One region of the Carboxydocella sp. ULO1 genome, then DNA from elsewhere that is predicted to be linked to it. Evidence: riboswitches for the same ligand, from Rfam matches in the RefSeq annotation. Region 1 holds a riboswitch; the other holds the start of a gene.
What was found. A riboswitch is a leader RNA that binds a small molecule or an ion and turns the genes downstream of it on or off. The one in region 1 is predicted to bind cyclic di-GMP.
Positions count from the first base shown of each region.

Region 2: it holds a riboswitch for cyclic di-GMP, as region 1 does, so the genes downstream of both, flgB (flagellar basal body rod protein FlgB) here and ULO1_RS01115 (Flp family type IVb pilin) in region 1, are expected to answer to the same signal.

Region 1 is NZ_BDLQ01000007.1:66,571-71,706, reverse strand. It holds gene ULO1_RS01140 (response regulator) at 1-362, opposite strand, end outside; gene cpaB (Flp pilus assembly protein CpaB) at 380-1,123, opposite strand; gene ULO1_RS01130 (TadE/TadG family type IV pilus assembly protein) at 1,135-2,049, opposite strand; gene ULO1_RS01125 (TadE/TadG family type IV pilus assembly protein) at 2,062-2,451, opposite strand; gene ULO1_RS01120 (prepilin peptidase) at 2,463-2,966, opposite strand; gene ULO1_RS01115 (Flp family type IVb pilin) at 3,043-3,204, opposite strand; cyclic di-GMP riboswitch class I at 3,324-3,410, opposite strand; gene ULO1_RS14490 (Flp family type IVb pilin) at 3,494-3,655, opposite strand; gene ULO1_RS01110 (glycosyltransferase family A protein) at 3,733-4,182, opposite strand; gene ULO1_RS01105 (response regulator transcription factor) at 4,232-4,879, opposite strand; gene ULO1_RS01100 (sensor histidine kinase) at 4,892-5,136, opposite strand, start outside.
Region 2 is NZ_BDLQ01000021.1:106,474-111,609, forward strand. It holds gene fliG (flagellar motor switch protein FliG) at 1-235, opposite strand, end outside; gene fliF (flagellar basal-body MS-ring/collar protein FliF) at 247-1,785, opposite strand; gene fliE (flagellar hook-basal body complex protein FliE) at 1,814-2,116, opposite strand; gene flgC (flagellar basal body rod protein FlgC) at 2,139-2,591, opposite strand; gene flgB (flagellar basal body rod protein FlgB) at 2,595-3,020, opposite strand; cyclic di-GMP riboswitch class I at 3,073-3,158, opposite strand; gene codY (GTP-sensing pleiotropic transcriptional regulator CodY) at 3,379-4,161, opposite strand; gene hslU (ATP-dependent protease ATPase subunit HslU) at 4,198-5,136, opposite strand, start outside.

The DNA.
Region 1 (5,136 bases):
TACACCCGGCGAATGGTTTCTGTCAATTCATCACTGGAAAAAGGCTTGATCATATACTCGCGGGCCCCGGCCATCATGGCTTTTTTCAGATATTCCTGTTCCCCCTGTACTGACATGATGATGATAGCCGCCGTAGGTACCCGAAGGGAGATGGTTTCTGTAGCCTCAATCCCATCCATTACCGGCATATTGATGTCCATCAGGATAATATCCGGGCGCAGTTTTTCCGCTTTTTCTACCGCTTCTTTCCCGTCTCCTGCTTCCCCGACAATTTCCATATCGTCTTCAAAATATAAGAGCCGCTTAACATTTTCTCTGGTCTCGGCATAATCATCCACAATCATAATCCTGATCTTACCCATGGGATTTCCCCCTCACGCTATCTCAGCTTGTAATCAGTGGAAAGATACGGAGTCACATTGTTTTTATCCTGGTCCACAGGGGAACGCAGGGCTAACTGAATGACCCCGTTACGGTTAATCAGAGCCAGTTTGGCCGCTTCCTCCGGTGTCACCGCCAGGGTCACAGATTTTACCCCATCGGTTTTGCTTTTTTCCGCTTTTTGCTCCAGGGTATTTAGCTCAGATGTGAGCTGGCTGTCAACAGCCAGCACCTCCACATTTTCCAGATAAACTTTGGCGAGAGGCCGCTCTACCACCTGGTTGTTTTCCATAACCGGCACACTCATTACGGTAATCACATCCACCCGGTCTCCGGGTTTGAGCAGCCCATTCAATGCGGTAATGTTATTAACTCCAATAGTAAGGGCCCGTTTACCTTTAGGTACAGTGTAGGCTAGCCCTTCTTTGTAGGCATCTTTGCCTACCAGTTTTGGCCCCAAAACCTGTTCCCCGCTCACAATCCGATCCAGAGTAATCCGGCCTACTACCTTTTTCAGATCCCGTTCCGCCTGAGCATGAATATACTCTTTCGGTAACACCTTTTTTTCCACCATCTCCTGGGTGATCACAGTTTTGGCCGGTATTTCCGTCCTGGCAACCACTACTTCGCCGGTTACTACATTATTGATCTGTTTTTTCATGGTTTGCAAATAATAATTGGTGGCCAGAGCTGCCCCCAGCCCGCAGATTAAAGCCAGAACAAACAATTTCTTCGGTGTCATGCTCTTTCCCCCTACTCGCTCAGCCTGGTCCCATATAACCCGAAACCAGCACTAGTGTCATCCAGTTGCTCTGCTGGTACAATGACCCTGACAAAATAACCTTTTATTTGGCAATCATTGCCATTGCCGGGCAATTCATTTTTCAATAAAAATGCCGCAAACCCTACCACCCGGGCGGTAGAGCGACCGTTTTTGGGTATATCGTCAATTACCGGTACATATAAAAGCCGGGGGCTGTTGGGATCAATGTTATCCGGGGTACTGTTATCGGTCATAGTCCCCAGCCGGTACTGAATGCCCCGTCGGGTTGGCCCTGACATATTCCCCGGTTCCGTCTCGATTATATCTCCAATAGCGATAACTCCCTGGTAACCGTATTTTAAATTATCTTCATAAGTTGAAGCCCCGCGTCCACCTAAAGCAACAGCCCCATACCAGCCATTATCACCAGCACCGCCCCCGTTTTTGAGGATATATTCCTGGCCAAAAACAAAATTCTGTTGTTTTACTGCCAGCGGGGCCAGACCCTTCATGGCTTTAACAGGGGCTACCCGGGCTGTCGCCCGTCTGCTGACCTGCCCTTTTTCTACTCCCAGCACCGGAGCAAAAGCAAAATTCACTTCTTTGCTCAAATTCACAGTAATGGATTTGTTATCAGCTCCAATGGTAATCTCTTTCGTAAGTAACTCTGTACCACCATTGGCAGCCAGATATTGTTCTGCTACCGCCACAGCTGCATCCGGATGATCCGGCAATTCCTGCACCCCGGCCAAAGCCGCCGCATCGGCCATGGTCTGCAGGCGGTTTTCCCAGAGATAATACTGGCCAAAATCAGCTACCATCGCCACCATCCCCAGCAGCCCCGTCAGAGCCAGGGCCACCAGCACGATTGCCGTCCCTCTTTCTCCGCTCTCTTTGCTCTTCATCTTTCCTCCCCCCTATTCCATCCGCATCTGCACACTGCCACTTACTGTATAGGGGTTACCGATAATTTCACCGATAATGGGGGCAAAGATTTGTACCGGGTAGGAAACCTGCACCGTTACCGGTTGCCCCCGCAGGCGATTGCTATAGGCAGGAGCGATGGTGATTTGCAGTTTACTGCTATCCAGACCCACAGCTGTATCTTTAATCCTGGCGATAATAGCTGTATCCTGGGCCCCCACCACTGCCAGACGCGCCCCCTCCCGGGCCCCATTGTTCACCGTCAGATAGGCATGGAAAATGCGACCGAATTCAATAATGCCAAAGAGCAACATTAATAAAAGAGGCAGAACAAGGGCCATTTCCACCAGTGCCTGTCCCCTTTCCCCTCTTTTTCTTCCCATCCCCATTTTCCTCACCTACCTAACCAGAGTGTCACCAGTAAATAGCCCAGGCTGAGAGGAATGGCATAGGGGATAGCCGTCGGATCTGTCTGGCTGGTTTCTTCCTTCCACCACTGGCCGGTAAAGAAACCAACAAATAGCCTGGCACCTGCTTTAGACCAGGTTTGTTTAAACCCGGCCCAGCCCTGTTGCCAGAGGAGTCGGCCACACAGCCAAAGTCCCCCTAGGATGGCCCCTGCCAGAAAAGTATATAACGCCACTTTTCCCCCTGCCCAGGCACCGATGGCCGCCAGGAATTTCACATCTCCTGCACCCATTCCACCTACCAGAAAGGGCAGGATTAGTAGACCCAGACCAACCAGCCAGCCCAGCAAAGAGCCTTTCAATTCAGGCCAACCGCCCTGGTAATAGTGCCAGCCCCAGATCAGAGGCAGGGTATACAGTACCAGCCAGTTGGGAATGCGCCGATAGCGCCAGTCATAATAAATGGCAAGTGTGATGATAACCCAGAACAAACTCATCCCTCCGCCCGGGAAAAATAGGGCCCTACACCGAGGCACTCGGCCTACCGCGTAGGGCCTTGGGGTTTTTTTAGCTAGCACTAAAGCTTAGTCCTTCAAATACCGCCTTAATCTTATCCTTGAAAGCTATTACCGTTACAACCAGAGCCGCCGCCACCAAAGCAATAATCAGACCATACTCGGTCATTGCCTGACCAGACTCCTCTTTCCACAATCTTTTGATGATGTTCATACCAAATCCCTCCTTGCTAAACTTCGCTCTTTTTCACCCTTATGCATAAGACACAACACCTAAAAACCCCCTTTTACCGGCTGCCCGGCGAAAGGGGGTCACAAACCGACCTTCCACAATTCGGCAGCCTGGCAGTCATAGCGCTTATACGCCTTAGACCCATGGCTTTGCGCCCCCGGCTTTCACCGGGTTTGCCTTTATCGTTGTGTCTTATTGCCTTGTTCTGATTTTAGTATATACCCAATTAGGACAAATGTCTATGGGACCGCAGCTTTAATTTTTCTAGGACTTAGGTCCCAGACAAATGGTTTTTTTCGTACAAAGGTTTAATTTTATCTTTAAACAATATTAAAGATAATACTAGAGCTGCTGCAACCAGAGAGATAATCAGCGTGTACTCACTTAAAGCCTGCCCCTTCTCCTCCCGCCAAAACCGTTGAACTTTTCCCATACCGGTCCCTCCTCCGCTTCGCCTTTCAGGCTCCTACTTTTAGTATACATAAATGAAGGGGTATTAGTCTATGGATCTTAAGTCCCAAAAGCCTGCTCATTAAAAATTCGCAACAATGTCTGCAATTCCCGTTTCCCCTGTTGCCGCTGCCGCAAATCCAGAAAAACCACCCGCTGGTAGCGGGCTGCCAGATAGGCCAGACGGCGAGGCGATATGAGCGGAAACCACTTTTGCTCTACTACCAGCAGATTAAAATGTTCCCGCGCCAGTTTATCGGCAATGGCCAGAGTCTGATCCCAGGACCCCTGGTCAATGATGATAATCTGCAGCAACCAGTGATAACGATACTCGTATTGCAGCAGCCAGCGTACCACCCCTTCCAGATTAGTCACATTATTCCTGGTCAATAGCACCACGGAAATCCCATTCATTTGTGGTTGCCGTTGTTGACGGCGGCTGTAAAACAGTCCCCACAGCAGCAAGCCCACTAAGCCCAGCAAACAGAAAAAGGGCAGCCACCATGACATATAATCCACCCCACTCCGGGATTTTTGTCTATGCCATGATATGCTGCCTTCAGGAATTGGGTTCCTCGGTCAGTCCCATGCGCACAGCAAACAGCGCCGCCTGGGTCCGGTCTTCCACCCCGATTTTTTTAAAAAGATGGGTCAGATGATTTTTTACAGTCTTCTCACTGATGAACAACCTTTCCCCGATTTCCCGGTTGGTCAAACCCTGAGCCACCATGCCCAGAATATCCCTTTCCCGTCGGGTAAGCTGTTGCAAAAGCTGTTGTTCCTGCAGACGGGTCATCATGTGGCTGATTTTTTCCATTACCTCCGGAGCAATCACGGTTCCACCCCCGGTTACTGTGGCCACTGCCGCCAGCAAGTTATCAGCACTGATGTCCTTGAGCAGGTAGCCTGCTACCCCGGCCTTAATCACCTCCGGTGCCCGTTCATCCACCGCTACTGTTAGAGCGATGATCTTCACCCGGGGCATCAGCTGTTTCAACTGGCGGATAGCCTGAATACCATCAGTACGGGGCATGTTGATATCCATCAAAACAAGATCGGGAAGACATTCCCGGGCCTTCGCCACTGCCTCCGCCCCATCTCCCGCTTCCCCCACCACCTCCAGGTTGGGCTCTAGAGCCAGTACCTTGCGTAAGCCTTCCCGGATCAGAGGATGGTCATCTACCAGCAAAATCCTCACTATCCCCATAGCTAAACCTCCCTATCCTTCGTTGAGCGGTACTTTCAGCAGAATCTCCGTCCCCTGCCCTGGTCGACTGCGCAGGATGAAAGTGCCTCCTAACAGTTCCACCCTTTCCCGCATACTGGTCAAACCCAGGCTCTCCCGTTGCTTGTTGGCCAGGGCTTGTTCCACATCAAACCCCTGGCCATCATCCTTGATCAGGATGTTAACACTATCCCGGCCCATTTCCAGCCGCACTATAACTTTGCTGGCCCGGGCATGTT
Region 2 (5,136 bases), on a different contig from region 1:
GGGCATAGTCGATACCACCCTGGTTAATATACTCTTTGGCTATACAAAGCTGATGAAATTCACGCAACACCTGTTCCGTATATTCCCGGCTGACCTTACGCAAATTGGCAATTTCAAAGGTCAGTTTCTCCACTTCATCTTCCTTCATTTTTTTCAGCACCTGAGCTGAGAGCTCAGGACCAAGGGCTATTAGCAATATTGCTGCTTTCTGCTTTCCTGTTAGACCTTTGGCCAACTACATCACCTCTATTCCTCGGCCAACCAGGTGCGTAACAACCCGGCCACATTTTCCGGTTCTTTTTTGGCCAGTTGCTCAATTTCTTCCTGAATTTTTTCCAGTTCAGATTTTTCTTGGGTCTTTTCAATGCTGACGCCGGCCAGAAGCTGTTCCACCGAAACCGGCTCAGGCTGTATTCCGCCTTTAGGAGTTAACACCTTCTTAAGCATGAAAGCAAGCCAGATTAGAACTATCGCAATCCCCGCCCAGATTGCTATCTGTTTGTAAAGTTCCATTTTTTCAGCTTTTGTCAGCTCAGCTGCCAGAGCCTGTTGATCGGATGTATCAAAAGGAATGGCGGTAACTTTAATCATATCACCACGAGCAGTATCAACACCCAGAGCACTGGCAACAACTTCCTGCACTGCTCCTACTTGATCCTCTTTTACCCTTTGCCCATCCACCATCACAGCTACTGACAGGCGCTTAATTGAGCCAGGCGCTACGACACGATGTTCTTGAGTACGGTCAATCTCATAGTTGCGGATTTTATTGCTCTTATTGCTTTCACTGCTGTTATTCTGCTGAGTTATTTGCTGATAACCGGGTATATTTGTGGTCGTTCCGGGAACTCCCTGCGGAATAGTGCTGCTGCCCTTCTGGTTTTCTTCCTGAATCTGCTCCGACCGCGTTACTTTATCTCCCCAGTCCTCTTTGTTGATTTCAACCCGGTCAAAGTCCAGTTCAGCAGTCACTCTAACCACTGCCTTACCCTGTCCAAAAACCCGGTCCAGCATAGACTGGGCTGATTTTTCCATATCCTTTTCCAGCTGCTGTTTTAATTCCAGCTGGGATGCTGTTAGCTTCGAACTATTTTTCTCTTCACTGCCCAGATTAATATCATCACTTAAACTCTGCATATTGGAATCAACAATTGTTACATTTTCCGGCTTTAAACCTTTAACACTATTGGCTACCAGACGGATCAGGCCCACTACCTGCTCTTCTTTTAATTTCTGGTAGGGTTTCAGTTTCAGCATTACTGCCGCTCTAGCTTCCTGTTCATTCTCCAGGGCAAACAAACTGTTCTGCGGCAACACAATATGAACCCGCGCCTGCTCAACCTCATTCATTCGCATGATAGTGCGGGTCAGTTCTCCTTCCAATGCCCGCTGGTATTTGGCCTGACGATCGGTATCTGTCTCCCCGAATTTAGGCTGGTCGAATAATTCAAAACCCACCACGCCACCAGTAGGTACACCATCACTGGCCAGTTTTAAGCGAATAGAAGCTTGCTGGTCAGCGGGTACCAGGATGGTCTTGCCATCCGCTGAAACCTGATATGGCACTTTCATCTCATCCAGTTTGGCTGTGATGGCACCAGCGTCGGCTGCTTCCAGGTTAGTAAAAAGGGGCTGATAATCAGGCTGCCGGTAAAAATACAAAATCGCCCCAATGGCTACAACAACAGTCACTGCCGCCGCCAGGGCCAGTATTTTCTGGGTTTGGTTGGCCTGTTGCCAGAATTGCATCAGTTTTTCCCTGACTTTGGCATATAACTCTTTCATATCCACCTTCCTCACTAACCTTTAACTTTTATACCTGCATGCGCATGATTTCCTGATACGCCTCAATTACCTTATTGCGTATTTGTACCGTTAATTGCAAAGCCAGATTAGCTTTTTCCCCGATAATCATTACGGTGTGCAAATCAGGGGCCTGACCGGTCAAGAGTTGCATCCTGGCGGCATCGCTCTGTTTTTGCAACTCATCCACTTTGGCCAAATTGGCAGCCAGTATTTCACTAAAACTGGGACCCTCACTGTTAGTAACAGTTTTTGTTTTATCCAACCCCAGGGGTTGAGCCAATCCGCTGCTTTGGATTGCTTCGATTTTCATTCTTTCACCCCTTTTCCGCTAATTAACGGCCAATATCCAGAGCCTTGACCGCCATGGACTTAGCAGCATTCAAGGCGGTAACATTGGCTTCATAAGCTCTCGTAGCTGAAATCATGTCTACCATTTCCGTCACTACATTCACATTCGGCATTGTCACATACCCCTGGTTATCGGCATCCGGATGCTGGGGGTTGTAAACTCTGGGTAAAGGACTCTGGTCTTCTGCAACCTGAACTACCCTAACTCCCTTTCCCGCAGGAACAGGTTTTTGCTGCCCCAGAGCATTCTGTAAAGCCTGGGCAAAGGTAAGCTCATCGGCCCGCTCTGCAAAAACTACCATTTGCCGCCGATAAGGGCCTCCGTTCTGCGTTCTGGTAGTATTAACATTAGCCAGATTGTTGGAAATAACATCTAGCCGCAACCTCTGGGCCGTCAATCCTGAAGCACTGATTTCCAGACTGTCAAACCAGCTCATTAATTAGCGCCTCCCTTCGGAGATCACATATTTCAGCTTGGCAATTTCCGCTCCAATTTGTCTGGATAAAGCTTCATAATAAATGGTGTTTTTCGCCAGTTCAGCCATTTCCAAATCAATATCTACATTGTTACCATCATTTCGGAGAGAAGTATCCTCCTGCCGGACAAGCTGAGGTTGAACAGCCACAATTGGGACAGAACCAATGGGCAAATGTTTAGCATCCGTTCTGACACCTGCAAGGGTAGTCTTTTCTCCCTGTCCTAACGCTGCAGCCAGAACCTCTTCAAAAACCACATCACTGCGTTTAAAACCAGGTGTGCTCACATTAGCAATGTTATTGCTTAAAACCTGATGCCGCAGGCTGGCTGCATCCAGACCCCGTTCTAAAAAATTGATTGTCGAAAGATTGAGAATGCGCTCGATCATCTCGCTATCCCTCCAAAAAATAAACCCGGCAGAGGCCAGGGCAAGAGAACCCTTTGGTAACCCGGCTGCCATACTCATCTGAGCTACAGGCCCGTGGCTTTGCGTCTTGGCCTTTCGACCAAGTTGCCCTGAGCAAAGGACAGGACTTTAGTCCCATATTATTGCTTTTTGTTTAACCATTTTCGTTTTTCTTCTTTTTTTGTCATCTTATGTCGCATTATATATTCGCCGCAGCTGGCGAAATTCCTTTCTCTTATCAATAAAATATCAAGCTTTACCTTAAAAAATATAGTATTTGTTGCTGGAAAGACAAGAAAAAAAACCACCAGTAAGGTGGTTTTTCATCGTTTTCTAAAAATTAGTGTTTTAGCTTTTTTAGTTCTTCCAGCAGCCGATCATTTAATACCCGGATATAAGTGCCTTTCATTCCCAGGGATTTGGACTCAATCACACCTGCGCTTTCAAATTTTCGCAGAGCGTTTACAATTACCGAACGCGTAATACCTACCCGGTCAGCAATTTTGCTGGCCACCAGCAATCCTTCTTCCCCGCCCAGTTCCTCAAAAATATGCTCAACTGCCTCCAGTTCCGAGAAGGACAGGGTAGCCAGAGCGATTTGAACAGCCGCTTTTTTCCTTGCTTCTTCTTCTACTCGCTCGGCTTTAGATCTGAGGATTTCCATTCCAATAACAGTCGCACCATATTCGGCCAGGATTAAATCGGCATTACTGAATTCAGTATTAAATTTAGCCAGGACCAGAGTGCCCAGGCGGTCACCGCCACCCAGTATGGGAACTACCGTTGTACGCTTCCCACTGAATATACAGGTATGCCCGCCTTCAAAAACACAGGTGTTGGCCCGCTGGTGAAAATCAGTACAAGTATCAGAAACTTTAAGCAGAGCCTCATTGTATGCCTCAGGAAACCGCTCTGCCTGTTCCACGATCTGAACCATGGTGTCACATTCGAATTTTTTCATAAACGCATGGCCCAGTACTTTTCCTCTTCTTCCCACAATGTAAACATTGGCATCTACACAATCACACAAAACTTTGGCCATTTCTTCAAAATCTACAGGGTTGCCCGCTGCTTTCTGTAAAAGTCGGTTGATCTTCCTCGTCTTCTCTAAAAGTATTTCCATTTCTTCCATTCCTGCTGTCCCTCCAAAGAATAGTGTTTATAAAATATATCGGCTCAAATCCCGATTTTGCACCACATCAGCCAGCTTTTTTCTGACATATTCGGCATCAATAGTAATATGTTTTTCCTCAGTTTCCGGAGCAGCAAAGGCAATATCTTCCAGAACTTTTTCCAAAATAGTGTGTAATCTTCGTGCCCCGATATTCTCTGTTTCTTCATTTACAGTATAAGCTATTTTCGCTATTTCAGCAAGGGCATTTTCAGAGAATTTAACTTCTATGCCTTCTGTAGCCAGCAAAGCTGTATATTGCTTGATTAATGAGTTCTGCGGCTCAATTAAAATTTGTAAAAAATCCTGTTCACTCAATGGTTCTAATTCAACCCGGATTGGAAATCTTCCTTGCAGTTCTGGAATCAAATCCGATGGTTTCGCAACATGAAAGGCACCAGCAGCAATGAAGAGCATGTGATCTGTTTTGATGGCCCCATATTTGGTCATGACGGTTGAACCTTCCACAATCGGCAATATATCCCGCTGAACCCCACCCCGCGACACATCTGGCCCACCAGTCTGTTCCCTGGCTGCAATCTTGTCAATTTCGTCCAGAAAAATTATTCCTGTTTCTTCTGCTCGCTCAATCGCTGCTGCAATCACTTCATCCATATCAATGAGTTTCTGTGCCTCTTCCTGCATCAATATTCTTCTCGCTTCCGCTACAGTTACTTTCCGTTTTCGCTTCTTCCTGGGCAGGAAGCCGCTTAGCATATCCTGAATATTCAAACCCATATCCTCAATGCTTCCCGAAAAAACTTCCACCACCGGGCGGTTAGTTTCTTCGATTTCGATTTCAATCAACATATTATCCAGCTTGCCTGCTTTTAGTAACTGGCGCTGATGAACCCGCTGGAGTTCATCTTGTTCTGATACCTGTACCGGTTCCTGCTCTTCCTGATTGCTACCAAAAAATAATTCGAA